Regions from separate parts of the Streptomyces sp. NPDC043861 genome, predicted to be linked through region 1. Evidence: riboswitches for the same ligand, from Rfam matches in the RefSeq annotation. Region 1 holds a riboswitch; the other holds the start of a gene.
What was found. A riboswitch is a leader RNA that binds a small molecule or an ion and turns the genes downstream of it on or off. The one in region 1 is predicted to bind S-adenosylmethionine.
Positions count from the first base shown of each region.

Region 2: another riboswitch for S-adenosylmethionine. It lies ahead of thrC (threonine synthase); the one in region 1 lies ahead of AC068D_RS15385 (aminotransferase class V-fold PLP-dependent enzyme).

Region 1 covers NZ_JBWKDP010000005.1:408,274-417,061, forward strand. The annotation lists gene AC068D_RS15365 (NYN domain-containing protein) at 1-603, opposite strand, end outside; gene AC068D_RS15370 (hypothetical protein) at 650-892, opposite strand; gene AC068D_RS15375 (rhomboid family intramembrane serine protease) at 1,007-1,744, shown strand; gene AC068D_RS15380 (Lrp/AsnC family transcriptional regulator) at 1,741-2,022, shown strand; gene AC068D_RS15385 (aminotransferase class V-fold PLP-dependent enzyme) at 2,115-3,605, opposite strand; SAM riboswitch class IV at 3,808-3,925, opposite strand; gene trpD (anthranilate phosphoribosyltransferase) at 4,023-5,114, opposite strand; gene qcrB (cytochrome bc1 complex cytochrome b subunit) at 5,268-6,893, opposite strand; gene qcrA (cytochrome bc1 complex Rieske iron-sulfur subunit) at 6,890-7,942, opposite strand; gene qcrC (cytochrome bc1 complex diheme cytochrome c subunit) at 7,939-8,748, opposite strand.
Region 2 covers NZ_JBWKDP010000004.1:120,238-129,025, reverse strand. The annotation lists gene AC068D_RS11435 (PAS domain S-box protein) at 1-1,336, shown strand, start outside; gene groL (chaperonin GroEL) at 1,605-3,227, opposite strand; gene AC068D_RS11425 (cold-shock protein) at 3,637-3,840, opposite strand; gene AC068D_RS11420 (MoaD/ThiS family protein) at 4,346-4,624, opposite strand; gene thrC (threonine synthase) at 4,621-5,904, opposite strand; SAM riboswitch class I at 5,922-6,077, opposite strand; gene AC068D_RS11410 (glucosyl-3-phosphoglycerate synthase) at 6,194-7,174, shown strand; gene AC068D_RS11405 (hypothetical protein) at 7,387-8,757, shown strand.

The DNA.
Region 1 (8,788 bases):
CTTCACATCGCTCTGGGCACTGCGCAGCTTGCGATGAAGCGATTCGGCTTCCTTGCGGGCGGCGTCCAGCTCGGTGCGCAGCCGCTCGGTCTCGGTCCGGATCTGCGTCCTGAGCCGGTCGTTCTCCTCGCGCAGCCGCTCCAACTCACGCCGGGACTCCTCGTCGGCGCGCTCGGCGTCCGCACGCTGCGCCTCCTCGCCCGCGGCGGCCACCAGCTTCACCCAGCCGGCCGGGCGCAGCACATAGGCGGCCGCCGCCACGTCGACGGGATCGGCGGCCGGGGGCGGCGCCCCGGACTCCAGCGCCTCCGCCAGCTCCGGCTGCGACTCGCGCAGCCGTTCGCCGATGCGCTGCCGGAACACCGGATCGCCCTCGAGGGCGGACGCCATGGCGTTGCCCGCGAACTTGGCGCGACGCGTAGGAGTGAACCTGGCGTACTGCCGCAACTGGGCGGGCAGGTCGCTGACGGTCAGCCCACCGAACGCGTCGGACACCAGGGCGACGACCCTCCGCCGTACGCCTTCGGGAAGCGGGCGGTCGAGCGCCTCGGCCGCGCCACCGGCCGCACCGGCCGGTCCGGCGCCGCTGTCAGGCTGCTCCACGATCCGTCACCCCTACTGTTTCCTTGTCGTCCCGGGCGGCTCCGGTTCAGGAGTCGGCGCCCGGCCTGTCCACCAGTTCGATCTGGTCCACCGCGTTGCACCAGCGGCAGCGGACCGACTCGATGGTCTCACTGAGCACCTCGCGCTCCTCCACCGTGGGCTCTCCCGCGAGGTCCAGATGGACATACTCGACGACCTTGGACGAACGGGTCACATCGAAGCGGGTGAGATTACCGCAGAGCGTGCATCGCCACCGGGTGGTGGCAGTCGGTGTGGGGACCGTCGTCATCATGCCGTCCTCGTCTCGTCGCGCGTACTGCCCGTAACCCTACGACCTCGGGGGCATGCCATGACACGGCGAGGCGGTCCTTCCCCATCGGTCCCGGTACGCCATGCTCTGGACATGATCGAGTGGTGGACGGCGGTCAGAGGCACGGTCCGGGGCGCGGCGAACGGCCCCGCAGTGACCTACGGAGTCATCGGCCTGTGCTGTCTGGTGTTCGTCACCGGTCCGGTCTCCGGACTCAACCCCTCGTACGGCACGGGCGACACCCTGCTGGTCACGACGACCACCTACTTCGAGCGCTGGGGCGTCATCCCGAGCGAACTGATGCGCAGCTCCCCGCGTGCGCTGCTCACCCCCCTGACCGCGCTGTTCGTGCACGGCAGCTGGCTTCACCTGCTGGGCAACATGCTGTTCCTCTATGTCTTCGGCGCGATGGCGGAGGAGCGGATGGGGCATCTGCAGTTCGCGCTGTTCTACATCGGCTGCGGATATCTGGCGCTCCTCGCCTACGCCGCGGCGAACGCGGAGTCCGCACAGACCCTGGTGGGGGGTTCCGGGGCGATCTCGGGGGTGCTCGGTGCCTTCCTCTGCCTCTTCCCGCGAGCACGGGTGACGAGCCTCTTCCCCTTCCTCTTCTTCCTGCCCCTGCGGTTCCCCGCGTGGATCGTGCTGATCTTCTGGTTCGTCCTGCAGTGGCTGGCGGAGGCGCAGAGCACGTCGTCGGGACCGGGTGTGGCCTATCTGGCGCATCTGGTGGGCTTCGTGGTCGGCTTCCTCTACGCATGGGGCCGCTTCCGGCAGGGAGCTAGAGTGAAGGCCCAAGCCACGGCCACCGAGGGAGACAACCAGCCGTGATCACCGCGATCGTGCTCATCAAGACCAGCGTGGACCGCATCCCGGAGATCGCCGAGTCGATCGCCTCGCTGGACAGCGTCAGCGAGGTCTTCTCGGTCACCGGTACGTACGACCTCATCGCGATGGTCCGGGTCGCCAAGCACGACGATCTCGCGGACGTCATCCCGGGGCGTATCAGCAAGATCCCGGGTGTCGAGGGGACGGACACGCATGTGGCGTTCCGTACCTACTCCCAGCACGACCTCGAGGCGGCGTTCGCGATCGGTCTCGACGCGTAGCACCTCGGCCGGACGCGCGGCGAGCACGTCCGGCGTCCGCCGGTGGAGTCCCGGGCTCTCTCCCGCACGGGACCCGCACACCGTCGTCCGGCTCAGACCGCGGGCACACACCTGCCGTCCTCGGTGCGGTAGTTCCACTTCGCGCCGTCGCGCACCAGTTCCTTCACGGCCCGTACGAACCGGTCGATGTGCTCGTCCGGAGTACCGGCCCCGAAGCTGACCCGGATCGCATTGAGGGACCTCTCGCCGGGCTCGGCCTCCGGCGCACCGCACTCCCCCACCTCCTGCGGGTCGCTGCCGAGCAGCGTGCGCACCAGGGGGTGGGCGCAGAAGAGCCCGTCCCGCACACCGATGCCGTACTCGGCCGAGAGCGCGGCGGCGAAGTGCGAGCTGTTCCAGCCCTCCACCACGAAGGAAATGACACCGACGCGGGGGGCCGCGTCGCCGAACAGCGAAAGCACCCTGACCTCCGGGACCTCGGCGAGCCCTGCGCGGACCTTCGCGACGAGGTGCTGCTCGCGCTCGACGAGCGTGCCGAACCCGGCCTCCGTCAGCGCCCTGCAGGCCGAGGCGATCGAGTGGACGCCGATGACGTTCGGCGAACCGGCCTCGTGGCGGGCCGCGGTGGTGTGCCAGTCGACGTCCACGCCGCCGTCGGAGCGCCGCGTGACCCTGCGCGAGGCGCCACCGCCCGCGAGGTACGGCTCCGCCTCCTGCAGCCAGTCCGCGCGACCGGCGAGCACACCGGAGCCGAACGGCGCGTACAGCTTGTGCCCGGAGAAGGCGACCCAGTCGACGTCGAGGTCGCGCACGGAGACGGGGTGGTGCGGCGCGAGTTGGGCGGCGTCCAGCACGATCCGTGCGCCATGGGCGTGCGCTGCGGCCGCGAGTTCCCGTACCGGCCACAGCTCACCGGTCACATTGGACGCACCGGTGACGCAGACCAGCGCGGGGCAGAGGGGGTCCTGCCCGTTCGACGAACCGGAGGAAGGGGCACGGCCGGCGAGCGCCCGCTCCAGGGTCCGCACCGCCTCCCCCGGGGTGCGCGGCGCGTCCAGGTAGGTGACGTCGGCGTCCTTCCACGGCAGCAGCGAGGCGTGGTGCTCGGTCTCGAAGACGAAGACCTGGCAGCCGGCCGGGAGGGCGGCGGCGAGCAGATTCAGCGAGTCCGTCGTCGAACGGGTGAAGACGACCTGGTCGTCGTCCCGGCAGTCGAGGAACTCATGGACCGTCACCCGGCTGTTCTCGAACAGGTCCGTGGACAGCTGCGAGAGATAGCCGGCGCCGCGATGCACGCTGCCGTAGTACGGGGCGTAGGCGGCCACGTCGTCCCACACCCGCTGCAGGGCGGGTGCGCTCGCCGCGTAGTCGAGGGCGGCGTAGGTGACCTCGCCGCCGGTCACGAGCGGGACGGTGACATCGCGGCCGAGCACCGGCAGCGGAGCCTCACAGCAGGGGTCGGTATCGGCGGCGCCGACGGCCGTGGCGGTGGCGGTGGCGGTGGCGGTGGCGGCGGTCTCGTCCGCCGTTCCGGCCGAGATGGGGGCGGTGACGGTCGTGGCGGTGTTCAGGCGTGCGGACATGGCAGCATCTCCCGGCAGACAAAGGCGAATTGGCTGTGAAGAACCCGCGCGGCGGCACAACTGCCGCTCGGCATACGGGTGTTGCCCTCAACGCGCGGCGGCGCCGCACGGAGGTGTGGGAAGAGGGGCCGAGGGGCCCTAGCGCATTCGCTTGCTCACGAGAACTGCTCCCTTGAGGACCTGGACCCCAGGGGTTGCAAGGGGTCCGCGCTTGCCACGGACCTCGCTGCCCACGGCCTGGTCTTCACCCGGGGCACCCCGCCACGGACGGAGGGTTGCCGGACAGCGGGCCGGGGCCGTAATCGCTGTCACTCATGACCTTGGAAAGCATCCTGCCATACGACCGGTAACGCGCAAGGCGCAGTCCGCAATCTGGACTGCGCCTTGCGTCACCACCCGTGGGCGTTGTTCCGGCCGTCAGCGGTTGCTGGCCGCCACCCACCGCTCCAGTGCCTGCCTCGCCGCGCCGGAGTCGATGGACTCGGCGGCCCGCGCCATGCCTGCCCGCAGCTGCTCCACCAGAGTGCCGGCGCCGGGGTCGAGGGCGGTCAGCGCGGCCGCCGAGTTCAGCAGGACGGCGTCCCGGACCGGGCCGGTCTCGCCGGCCAGCAGCCGTCGGGCGACATCCGCGTTGTACGAGGCGTCCGCGCCGCGCAGGGCCTCCACCGGCACCGTTTCGATGCCCACGTCCCGGGGGTCGAAGGCCTCCTCGCGCACCGAGCCGTCCCGCACGACCCAGACCCGGGAGGTCGCGGTCGTCGTGAGCTCGTCCAGCCCGTCGTCACCGCGGAAGACCAGTGCGCTGGATCCGCGCTCGGCCAGCACCCCGGCCATGATCGGCGCCATCCGGGCATCGGCGACCCCCGTGGCCTGGGCCTTCACCCGGGCAGGGTTGGTGAGCGGACCCAGGAAGTTGAAGGTCGTACGGATTCCGAGTTCCTTGCGTGCCGCCGCCACATGCCGCAGGGCGGGGTGGAACTTCACCGCGAAGCAGAAGGTGATTCCCGCTTCCTCGGCGACCTCCGCCACCCGCTCGGGCGTCAGCTCCAGATTGACGCCGAGCTTCTCCAGGACGTCCGAGGCGCCGCTCGCGCTGGACGCGGCCCGGTTGCCGTGCTTGACCACCTTCGCACCGGCGCCGGCCACGACGATCGCGGACATCGTCGAGATGTTGACGGTCTTGGCACCGTCGCCGCCGGTGCCCACGATGTCGACGCTGGGCCCCGGAACGTCGATCACCCGGGCGTGCTCGTACATGGTCCGCACCAGACCGGCGATCTCCTCGACGGTCTCGCCCTTGGCCCGCAGGGCGACGGCGAACCCGGCGATCTGCGCATTGGTGGCCTCACCGCGCAGGATCCGGTCCATGGCCCATGCCGTGGCATCCGCGCTCTGGTCGCGGCCGTAAAGGAGGGAGTCCAGCACCTCGGGCCAGGAACGGCCCGCCGCGGTAGTACTCCCCCTTGCTCCGCCGGGGATACCCCCCTCTGCGGGAGTCACAGCGCTCATAGCCGCTCCTGGGTCCGTCCGTATGGGAATGCCTCCACCCTATCCACCCCCGGGTACGGCAAAGAGCCCCGTCCAGCGAATGGACGGGGCTCTTTCCCGGCAACGGCCGGGGGTTCCCCCAGCTGTGGCGACAGCTGGGATCAGTGGGTGGGATCAGTGGTGGCCGTGGCCGCTGGTGATCTCCTTGTACTCCTCAGCAGTGGCCTTGGGAATCTGGTTCCCGTCCCCGAAGTAGCCCTTGCTCAGCTTCGAACGGACCTTCTCCGAGAGCTTGACCTTGCGCTCGACGCCGTTCTCGTCGACCGTCGGGCCGATCTCGACCGGCTCGTACTGCTCGTGCGCCGTGAGCTTGAACCGGTCGCCCGGCGACAGCGGCTCGTGGATCTCGACGAACTCACCGTGCGGCAGCCGCTTGATGATGCCGGACTCGCGTCCGTGCAGCACCTTGTCGCGGTCGCGCCGCTGCAGACCCAGGCAGATCCGCTTGGTGACGATGAAGGCGATGACCGGTCCGGCGATGAAGAAGATCCGGACGAACCAGGTGATCGCGTTGATCGACAGGTTGAAGTGGGTCGCCCAGAGGTCGTTTCCACCACCGATCAGCATGACCATGTACGCGGTCACCCAGGCCACACCGAAAGCGGTACGGGTCGGCGCGTTGCGCGGCCGGTCCGCGATGTGGTGCTCGCGCTTGTCGCCGGTGAGCCAGGACTCGAAGAACGGGTAGACCGCGATCAGACCGAGCACCAGCGGGAACAGCACCAGCGGGATGAACACGCCCAGGACCAGGGTGTGGCCCCAGAGGTTGATCTCCCAGCCCGGCATGAAGCGGATCAGACCCTCGGCGAAGCCCATGTACCAGTCGGGCTGGGCGCCGGTGGACACCTGGTCCGGACGGTACGGCCCCATGGCCCAGATCGGGTTGATCTGCGCGATGGCGGCGATGATCGCGATCACACCGAAGACCAGGAAGAAGAAGCCTCCGGCCTTGGCCATGTAGACCGGCAGCAGCGGCATGCCGACGACGTTCTTGTTGGTACGTCCGGGACCCGCGAACTGCGTGTGCTTGTGGTAGAAGACCAGGATCAGGTGCGCCACCAGCAGGCCGAGCATGATGCCCGGCAGCAGCAGGATGTGGATCGAGTAGAACCGGGCGACGAAGTCGCCGCCGGGGAACTCGCCGCCGAACAGGAACATCGAGATGTACGTGCCGACGACCGGCACGGACAGGATCGCGCCCTGGGTGAAGCGAACACCGGTGCCGGAGAGCAGGTCGTCCGGGAGCGAGTAGCCGGTGAAACCGGTGAACATGCCCAGGACGAACAGCAGGAAGCCGAACAGCCAGTTGATCTCGCGCGGCTTGCGGAAGGCGCCCGTGAAGAAGACGCGCATCATGTGCACGAACATCGCCGCGAGGAAGATCAGCGCCGCCCAGTGGTGGATCTGCCGGATGAGCAGACCACCGCGGACGTCGAAGCTGATGTCCAGCGTCGAGGCGTACGCCTCCGACATCAGGACACCCTGCATCGGCACGTACGTGCCGTGGTACTCCACCTCGTTCATGGACGGGTGGAAGAACAGCGTCAGGTACACACCCGTGAGGATGATGATGATGAAGCTGTAGAGCGCGACCTCACCCAGCATGAAGGACCAGTGGTCCGGGAAGATCTTGCGCATGTTGCTCTTGGCCAGGGAGAAGATCCCGAGCCGGCCGTCAGCCCAGTCGGCGACCCGCTCACCTGCGGGTGCCTTGCGCTTGGCGTCAGTTGCAGTACTCATCCGCGCTCCCAGAAGGCAGGACCGACGGGCTCTTCGAAGTCGCCGAGCGCCTCGAGGAAGCCCTCGTCATTCACGCCGATCCGCAGCTGCGGAAGCGGGTGACCGGCCGGGCCGAAGATGACGCGGGCGCCGTCGGAGAGGTCGAAGGTGGACTGGTGGCACGGGCAGAGCACGTGGTGCGTCTGCTGCTCGTACAGCGAGATCGGGCATCCCACATGGGTGCAGATCTTCGAGTAGGCCACGATGCCGTCGACCGACCACTCGAGCTCTTGCTTGTCCTTGATCTCGTCCGGCTGGATGCGGACGATCATCAGGGCGGCCTTGGCGATCTGCGTCTGGAAGTTGTGGTCGTGCTCGCTCAGCCCGTCGGGCATGGCGAAGCTCAGCGAACCGACGGCGATGTCCTCGGGGCGGAGCGGCTCATGCGTGTTCATGTTGATGAGCAGCTTGCCCTTGGACCACAGCGTCTTGCGCAGCTTCTCCTCGGGCAGCGGGCCCAGGTCGCGCAGCAGCATCACGCCGGAGAGCGGCACCATGGCCATCGCACCGAACATCGTGTTGCGGATCAGCTTGCGCCGGCCGAAGCCGGACTCCTCCGCACCCGCCGCGAAGTCGGCCATGACCTTGGCCCTGACCTCGGGCTCGGCGGCGATCGGGTGACGCTCGTCGGCGATCTCCACGTCGGACATCAGGGTGCGGGCCCAGTGGACCGCACCCGCGCCGATGCAGAACAGCGCGATGCCGAGCGTCATGCCGAGCGCGAAGTTCAGCGCGCTGATGTGACCGATCGGCCAGATGTAGACGATCTGGTTCACCGGGAAGATCACGTACGACGCGATGAAGCCGACAGTGGCGAGCATCGAGAGCGTGAACAGCATGGCGACGGTGCGCTCGGACCGCCTGGCGGCCCGCTCGTCGATGTCCTGGATGCGCGGCTTGTGCGGCGGCAGCCCGGGGTCCGCGAGCGGATCCTCCTTGACGGCTACCGCTCCGCGCTCGTGCTCCTGCTCAGCAGGCAGGGACTCTTCTGGCATGTCTTGGCTACTCATGACTTCTTGGCCTTAGCGGTGTGGGCCGCGACCCAGATGGCGACTGCGATCAGGGAGCCCAGACCGAAGATCCAGGCGAACAGACCTTCGGTGACCGGACCGAGGCTGCCCAGGCTCAGGCCGCCCGGGTCCTCCGTCTCACCGCTGTTGACGGTCTGGATGTACGCGATGATGTCCCGCTTCTCCTTGTCCGGCATGATGCCGTCGCCGAAGGAGGGCATGTTCTGCGGGCCGGTCTGCATGGCCTCGTAGATGTGCTTCGGGCTCACGCCTTCGAGGTTCGGCGCGTACTTGCCGTTCGTCAGCGCACCGCCCTCACCGGTGAAGTTGTGGCACTGGGCGCAGTTGGTGCGGAACAGGTCGCCGCCGTTGGCGATGTCGGCGCCGTCCGGGCTGTACTGCTTCTCGGTCGGCGTGACCGGGCCGGCTCCGAGGGAGGCGACATAGGCGGAGAGCAGGTCGATCTCGGCCTGGGTGTAGATGGCCTTCTTCTTCGGCACCTGGGCGCCCGGCTGCTGCGCGGGCATACGGCCGGTGCCGACCTGGAAGTCCACCGCGGCGGAACCGACGCCGACCAGGGATGGGCCGTCAGAGGTGCCCTGACCGCCGTTTCCGTGGCAGCTTGCGCAGCCGACGGTGTAGAGCTTCTTCCCCTCCTCGATGGCGAGGGACTGGGCGGTTTCGTCGGCCTGCGCCTTGTCCGCAGGCGCGAACGCGGCGTACAGCCCCCCAGTGGCCGCCAGCGCGAGGAGTAGGACGACGACTGCCGCCAGCGGATGGCGTCGTCGTGCGGAGAGCTTTTTCACGGATTACCCCGGTGTCAGGATCTTCTGCGTCGATGCTTCT
Region 2 (8,788 bases), on a different contig from region 1:
CCAGGTCCGCCCCATGGGAGCCGGCCTCGAACTCCACGGCCTGCGCAAGAACGGCACCGAATTCCCCGTCGAGATCAGCCTCAGCCCCCTCGAGACCAGCGACGGACTCCTCGTCTCCGCCGCCGTACGCGACGTCAGCGAACGCAAGGCCGCCGAAGCGCAGCTCACCGCCCTCTACGAGCAGCAGCGTCATGTCGCCCTCACCCTGCAGCGCAGCCTGATGGGGACCCCTCCCGCCGTTCCCGGGCTGAACACGGCGAGCCGCTATCTTCCCGCCACCCAAGGGGCGGGGGTCGGAGGCGACTGGTTCGACCTCATTCCGCTCGGCGCGGGCCGTGTCGGCGTACTCATCGGCGATGTCATGGGGCGCGGCCTCGAGGCTGCCGCGATCATGGGGCAGCTCCGCTCCGCGGCTCATGCCCTCGCCAAGACCGGGATGCAGCCACGTCAGCTGATGCAGTCCCTCGACGCGATCGTCGCCGAGCTCGACGGGCCCGACCAACTGGTCACCTGCTGCTATCTGATCGTCGCTCCGGACGCGGGCGAGGTGACCGTGTGCTCCGCCGGACACCTTCCGGCCCTCGTCGCGGCGCCGGGCGAGGCGGTGCGACCCCTGGCCGCGCCGGTCAGCGTGCCCCTCGGGGTGGGGGACCATCTGCACCAGCAGACCACCCTGGCCGTCGCGCCGGGGTCCAGCCTGATCCTCTTCACCGACGGGCTCATAGAGACACCCTCGGGCGACATCGAGGAGCAGCTCGACGCGCTCATCGAGGCCCTCGACGACGCTTTCGCCGCCGCGCCCGACCTGGAAGGGGTGACCGACCGGGTGCTGACGTCCGTCCTGCCGGCCACCGAGCATCACCACGACGATGTGACGCTTCTCCTCGCCCAGCTCCCCGCGGCTCCGCTGGCCGTGGCGGAGACGGAGCTGGCCGCCGCCCCGGCCTCCGTGTCGGAGGCCCGGGCGTTCCTCGCCAAGTGCCTCGTCGAGTGGGACTGCGCCCAGCTCACCGACGACGCCCAGCTGCTGGCCTCCGAGGTGGTCACGAACGCCATCCGGCACGGGCAGGGACCGGTGCGGCTGCGGATCCGGCGCACCAGCACCGAACTGACGGTCGAGGTGAGCGACCACAGCCACCATCCGCCGCAGCCGCGGCTGGCCGCGGCGGACGACGAGTCCGGGCGGGGGCTCATCCTCGTCGACACACTGGCCGGCAGCTGGGGTGTGCGCCCGGCGGACGACGGCAAGACGACGTGGTTCACGCTGTCGCTGCAGGAGGGTGGGCAGCCGCCGCCCTGTGTGCCGCTCGGCTCGCAGCGCGGCCCCCGGGGGTGAACTCGGCCGAAGAAGGACATCCGGCTACCTTCGGCCGTGCGTGAACAGCCCTCAGCCGGTTTCGGTATCCACTGCGGAACCCACGGTGCCCGAGGGCCACGATGCCGCGCCGAACTGCCTGCACTGCGCGCCGAACTGCCTGAGCAGTGCCGCTTCGGTCCATCGGCACCACCCGGCAGCGAAGACGACGGAACGCCCGAGGGCGGCACCCCCTGGGAGTGGGGGTGCCGCCCTCGGTCTTCAGGACGGTTGATCAACCAGAGGTCGATCAGAAGTCCATGTCACCGCCCGGCATGCCGCCCGGAGCGGCCGCAGCGGCCTTCTCCGGCTTGTCGGCGATGACGGCCTCGGTGGTGAGGAACAGCGCGGCGATCGACGCGGCGTTCTGCAGCGCGGAGCGCGTCACCTTGGCCGGGTCGATGATGCCCTCGGCGATCATGTCGACGTACTCGCCGGTCGCGGCGTTGAGGCCGTGACCCACGGTCAGGTTGCGCACCTTCTCCACGACGACGCCGCCCTCGAGGCCGGCGTTGACCGCGATCTGCTTCAGCGGGGCCTCCAGGGCCAGCTTCACAGCGGCGGCACCGGTCGCCTCGTCGCCGTCGAGCTCCAGCTTCTCGAAGACAGCGGAGGCCTGGATGAGCGCCACGCCACCACCGGCGACGATGCCCTCCTCGACGGCCGCCTTCGCGTTGCGAACGGCGTCCTCGATGCGGTGCTTGCGCTCCTTGAGCTCGACCTCGGTCGCGGCACCGGCCTTGATGACGGCCACGCCGCCGGCCAGCTTCGCGAGGCGCTCCTGGAGCTTCTCGCGGTCGTAGTCCGAGTCGGAGTTCTCGATCTCGGCACGGATCTGGTTGACGCGACCGGCAACCTGGTCGCTGTCACCGGCACCGTCGACGATCGTGGTCTCGTCCTTGGTGATGACGACCTTGCGGGCGCGGCCCAGCAGGTCCAGGCCCGCGTTCTCGAGCTTGAGGCCGACCTCCTCGGAGATGACCGTGCCACCGGTGAGGATGGCGATGTCGCCCAGCATGGCCTTGCGGCGGTCACCGAAGCCCGGGGCCTTGACGGCAACGGACTTGAAGGTGCCACGGATCTTGTTGACGACCAGGGTCGACAGGGCCTCGCCCTCGACGTCCTCGGCGATGATCAGCAGCGGCTTGCCCGACTGCATGACCTTCTCCAGCAGCGGGAGCAGGTCCTTCACGGAGGAGATCTTGGAGTTGACGATCAGGATGTACGGGTCCTCCAGCGAGGCCTCCATACGCTCCATGTCGGTGGCGAAGTACGCCGAGATGTAGCCCTTGTCGAAGCGCATACCCTCGGTGAGCTCCAGCTCCAGACCGAAGGTCTGGGACTCCTCGACGGTGATGACGCCTTCCTTGCCGACCTTGTCCATGGCCTCGGCGATGAGCTCGCCGATCTGGGTGTCGGCGGCGGAGATGGAGGCGGTGGAAGCGATCTGCTCCTTGGTCTCGACCTCCTTGGCCTGGTCGAGCAGCGCACCGGAGACGGCCTCGACGGCCTTCTCGATACCGCGCTTCAGGGCCATCGGGTTGGCACCGGCCGCCACGTTGCGCAGGCCCTCGCGGACGAGCGCCTGGGCGAGAACGGTCGCGGTGGTCGTACCGTCACCGGCGACGTCGTCCGTCTTCTTGGCGACTTCCTTGACCAGCTCGGCGCCGATCTTCTCGTACGGGTCCTCGAGCTCGATCTCCTTGGCGATGGAGACACCATCGTTGGTGATCGTGGGGGCGCCCCACTTCTTCTCGAGGACGACGTTCCGGCCCTTGGGGCCAAGGGTGACCTTGACGGCGTCGGCGAGCTGGTTCATCCCGCGCTCGAGACCGCGCCGTGCCTCCTCGTCGAACGCGATGATCTTGGCCATGTGAAGTGGTCCTCCCGGACTTGGGGGTCCCCCCGCGCAGCAGGCCACGGGGGAGGATTGCTCCGGACCGCGTTGGCGCCCGCGACGGACGGCCTGCATGCCTTGTGGTTCCTGGCCCCACGAGGCCTGCGGGCCTCACCGACCCGGTCCTTAGTTGTCACTCTCACTCGTAGAGTGCTAACGCCAATGATTAGCACTCGACCCCCTCGAGTGCAAGCGGCTTCGAGGACCTCGGCGAGGTCGCGGCGGCCGGGTGACGGGCGGGAGCGGCGCCTCGGAAGAAGCCCCGGCGAACGGTGGGCGCGGGTGACGGCCGGGAGCGGTCGCGGCCGGAGAAACCCGGACACGGCGGAGGGCCCGCACCCCCTAGGTACGGGCCCTCCGTCATGTCGCTGCAGTCAGTCGGCGCTCAGCCGGCTACGCGGACCATGTCCGCCTGCGGCCCCTTCTGGCCCTGCGAGATCTCGAACTCGACCCGCTGACCCTCCTCCAGGGTGCGGTAACCGTCCATCTGGATCGCGCTGTAGTGGACGAAAACATCCGCACCACCGTCGACCGCGATGAAGCCGTACCCCTTCTCCGCGTTGAACCACTTGACGGTGCCCTGAGCCATGCCTAACTCCCCTATTACTGGCCCTTGCACAGGACCGCACTTCGCGGACCCGGGTCAGAACTCACTTCGGATCTCACTCACGGAGAGTTTCCTTACCCCCAGGGGGCATCGCGGAGACCGCCAAGAGTGTGTACCGGAACGCGTCGACCGCGGCTGAATGTATCTGTCCAACTGCCGTCTGCAACAGGTCAATCGGACGAGAAATCTGGGCACGCCCGAACGGGCAAAGGGAAGGATTCCGAGCATTGCCGGGCAAGTCAGGCCGGACAAAGCGCACTTAACGCGCAATACGCTCGAACACTTTGGCTGTTTCTCATCGTGTGCGGACGCATTCGTATATGCGTCTGGCACACGCAGCGGAGGGGACTTCCCAACTCTACCGCGCTCAACCACACAGAATTGCCCCCTCCGCTTAGCTTGCGGAGGGGGCAATTCAGGTAGCGCAGCGTAACCGGTACGGGTGGGTCCGAGGCCGGCCCGGAGTCGGCCCGCAGTCGATCCGGAGTCAGCAGCCGCCGGCGACGGCGGGGATGATCGAAACCCCGGCACCGTCCGGCGTCGCCGTCTCCAGGCCCTGCTCGAAGCGGACGTCGTCGTCGTTGACGTACACGTTCACGAAGCGGCGCAGCTTGCCCTGGTCGTCCAGGACGCGGGCGGCGATGCCCGTGTGGTTCTTCTCCAGGTCGGCGATGACCTCGGCGAGGGTCGCACCTTGCGCCGGGACCTCGGCCTGGCCGCCGGTATAGGTGCGGAGGATGGTGGGGATGCGGACGTTGACGCTCATGCGAGACCAGCCTCTCGGAAGGAGTCCAGGTTGGGGCGGATGACTGCGGACATACCCGCCGTGGGGGCCACCGCGTCGAGGGTCTTGAGGCCGTCACCCGTGTTGACGACGACGGTCGTGAGGGAGGGGTCGATGACACCCGCCTCGATCAGCTTCTTCGCCACACCGAGGGTCGTCCCGCCGGCGGTCTCCGTGAAGATGCCCTCCGTGCGGGCCAGCAGCTTGATCGCATCCACGATCTGCTCGTCGGTCACGTCCTCCACGGCGCCGCCGGTGCGACGGCAGATGTCCAGGACATAGGGGCCGTCGGCGGGGTTGCCGATCGCCAGGGACTTGGCGATGGTGTCCGGCTTCTGCGGCCTGACCACGTCCTGGCCGGCCTTGAAGGCCACCGACACCGGGGAGCAGCCCTCCGCCTGGGCACCGAAGACCCGGTAGGGCCTGTCCTCGACGAGACCGAGCTTGATCAGCTCCTGCAGACCCTTGTCGATCTTGGTCAGCTGGGATCCGGAGGCGATGGGGATGACGATCTGGTCGGGGATCCGCCAGCCGAGCTGCTCGCAGATCTCGTACGCGAGTGTCTTCGAGCCCTCGCCGTAGTACGGCCGCAGATTGACGTTGACGAAGCCCCAGCCCTCGCCCGCCGGGTCGCCGATGAGCTCGGAGCAGAAGCGGTTGACGTCGTCGTAGTTGCCCTCGATACCGACGAGCTCGCCGCCGTAGACCGCGGCCATGACGACCTTGCCCTGCTCCAGGTCGTGCGGGATGAACACGCAGGAGCGGAAGCCGGCACGCGCGGCGGCGGCGCCGACCGCGCCGGCCAGATTGCCGGTGGAGGAGCAGGAGAGCGTGGTGAAGCCGAAGGCCCGGGCGGCCTCCAGGGCCTGGGCGACGACGCGGTCCTTGAAGGAGTGCGTCGGGTTGCCGGAGTCGTCCTTGACGTAGAGACCGCCGGTGACGCCCAGCTCGCGGGCGAGGTTGTCGGCCTTGACGAGCTGGGTCCAGCCCGGGTTCAGGTTCGGCTTGCTCGCCACGTCGGCGGGGACGGGGAGGAGCGGCGCGTAGCGCCAGATGTTGTCCGGGCCGTTCTCGATCTGCTTGCGCAGGCCTTCGGGGTCGCCGGTCGGCAGGTCGTAGGCGACTTCGAGCGGCCCGAAACAGATCTCACAGGCGAAGATCGGACCCAGAGCGAACCGCTCGCCGCACTCGCGGCAGGAAAGCCCGGAGGCAGGGCCCAGATCAACGGATTCGGTGGTGGTGGCGACAGTCTGCGCAGCCATGGAGGCGAGGCCCTTTCTCCTCATCTTCCTCGCGGCGCATCTCGCCACGAGACGGAATTGGCACCTTCCCTAGCCGGGGCCTCGCGCGCGTGTCGTACGACCTGCGACGAGAGCCGGCTGGAGGGTTGCCGGGGCTTCAACGGGCCGTGTCCCTCTGCCCCTCTGGATGAGCGGTATGTGATTGTCGGCGGGACGACCCCGGCATGCGATGGTCGTCCGCGTTGTTCAAGACTGTAACCGAACCCCTGGGCGGCTGAGATGGTCGTCCGATCCGCGAGATGGAGATCATGTGCTGGAAGAGGTGGAGCGCTGGCTCGGCCGGCGGTCCTGGTCCGTGGCAGACCGCCCGCTCGACCGGCTCGTCGCCGCGAAACGCGCGGCCAAGCACGGCTCGGCCGTCAGTGTCGTGCTGCCCGCCCTGAACGAGGAGGAGACGGTCGGCGACATTGTCGACGTGATCCGGCGTGAGCTCATGACCGAGGCGGTGCCGCTCGTGGACGAGCTGGTGGTCGTGGACTCGGGTTCGACGGACCGCACGTCCGAGGTGGCGGCGAAGGCGGGCGCCCGGGTGGTGCACCGCGACGCGATACTCCCCCGAATACCGGCCGTGCCGGGCAAGGGCGAGGTGCTCTGGCGCTCACTGCTGGTGACGAGCGGCGACATCGTCTGCTTCGTGGACGCGGACCTGAGGGAGTTCTCCGCCGACTTCGTCTCCGGGATCGTCGGACCGCTGCTGACCGAGCCGGACGTCCAGTTCGTGAAGGCGATGTACGACCGGCCGCTGGGAGCGGCGAAGGCGGAAGGCGACCGTCCCGGCGGGCCCGAGCAGGGGGGCAGGGTCACCGAACTGGTCGCACGCCCGCTGCTCAATCTGCACTGGCCGCAGCTGGCCGGGTTCGTCCAGCCCCTGGGCGGGGAGTATGCGGCGCGGCGCTCGCTGCTGGAGCGGCTGCCGTTCCCGGTGGGATACGGGGTGGAGCTCGGGCTGCTGGTCGATGCGCTGCACACCGTGGGGCTCGACGCTCTGGCGCAGGTCGACGTGGGGGTGCGGCTGCACCGGCACCAGGACGGACAGGCGCTGGGCCGGATGGCGGCGGCGATCTACCGCACGGCCCAACTCCGGCTGTCCCGAGGCCACTTGGTGCGCCCGGCGCTGACGCAGTTCGAACGGGGCGAGGACGGGTTCGTGCCACGGACGCACGAGGTGGACACCCGGGAGCGGCCGCCCATGCTGGAGATCGCGGAATACGCGACGCGCAGAGCGGCCTGACGACACCGGCGGCCTAACGCACATGCGGCGCAGCACGCGCCAACGGGGCGGATTGTCTAAGTTGCGTTGATATGGGCTATACGAAACTCACGGGCGCTCGGCGCCGGAATTCCAGGTCGCCTCGTTTCGTCGGGGCCCTGGCGGTTCTCACGACCGCCTCTGCCGTCGTTGCGACCGGAATGCTCACCCCCGGGCGGGCTGCCGCAGATGTCGTGTCCCCCTTCAAGAAGCGCTACGACGAATCGCTCTTCGGCGACTTCACCACCACCGGCACCACGGTCGGGAGCGACGGGACCGGGACCGGCCGGGTAGTCGTCCCGCCCGGCGCCCGTGTCGAGTACGCCCGGCTGTTCTGGGGCGGCAACGACGGCACGTACCGGAGCCCTGGCGGCCGCCTGCTCCACCGCTGCGACGCCGCCGGCGCGGCCACGGACCGCCGGGACACGGACCGCCGGAAAGCGCGCCGGGCGGACGCGGACCGGCGAAAGGAAGACCGGCGGAAGGCGGACTCGCCCTCCGGCGGTCCGCTCGCCTCCGCACCCACGATCGGCGTCAACCGGAACAAGCCGGTCGCGGTCCACGCGGAGCATCTGGTCCAGGACCGGGAATCCGCAGCCGGACCGCACTTCTACACCGGCGAGGCCGACGTCACCGCCGCCTTCAAGGGCGTCACCGGCTCCGGCGCCCCGCTGCCCGTCGCGGTCGGCGGCATCTGGTCCGCAGCCGGCCAGGGCTGCGGCGCGGGCTGGTCGCTGACGGTCGTGTACGCGTACGACCGCCCCGACGCCATGTACGCCCCGGAACTGCGCAGCATCCACGTCCACGGCGGGCATGTACCGCAACTCCCCGCTTCCCCCGCGACGACCGTGTCGGTGAGCGGCCTCTACCGCCCGGGCGGACAGATCCGGGCGTCCGTGGCCGCGTACGGGGGCGGCCGGGGTCCCATGGGCGACCGGTTCCTCGTGGACGGTCAGGCGAGGACCGGTGGGGGCGCCACGTCCGCGAAGGTGTCGTTCGAGTCGGGAGCCGACGCCTATGTGGCGTCGGCGCTCACCCTCTCCACGCCCGTGCCGGATCCCGAAGCCACCACGAACGCGTCCGGGTCGCCGTCCTCGCCCATGGACACGACGGTGACGTACACGGTCACCGTCGGCGAGGAGGGCACCGGGAACGGAAAGGCCCGGGACACCGCCGGGGCGGAGCCGGCCCCGCCAGGCTGCGAGAAGCCCGGTACCGACGGGAAGTGCTCCGTGACGTCGGCGGACCCGGCGGAACCCGGGCAGGGGCGGCCGCGGGAACCGGCCACGGCCCATCCCGGCGAGGAGACGCTGCAGGCGCGGCCGGCGCCGCCCCGAAATCCCGCACAGTCCCGCACCCCGGGGGAACAGGGCGCACCCGAGCGGCCCGGAACCGGCCAGGGAGTGCCCGGCAGTGCCGCCGGAGCCAACGGCAGTGCCCACGAGATCGCCGCGGCCGGCACCAGGACCGAGCGGCTGTGGCTGCTCGGCGGTGTCGCACTGACGATCACGGCGGCCGGGGCGATCGCGATCGCCGCGAGCCGCGGCCGGCGCCGCGGCCACTGATCGGGTGAGCATATGGCCGGACTCCGCCGAC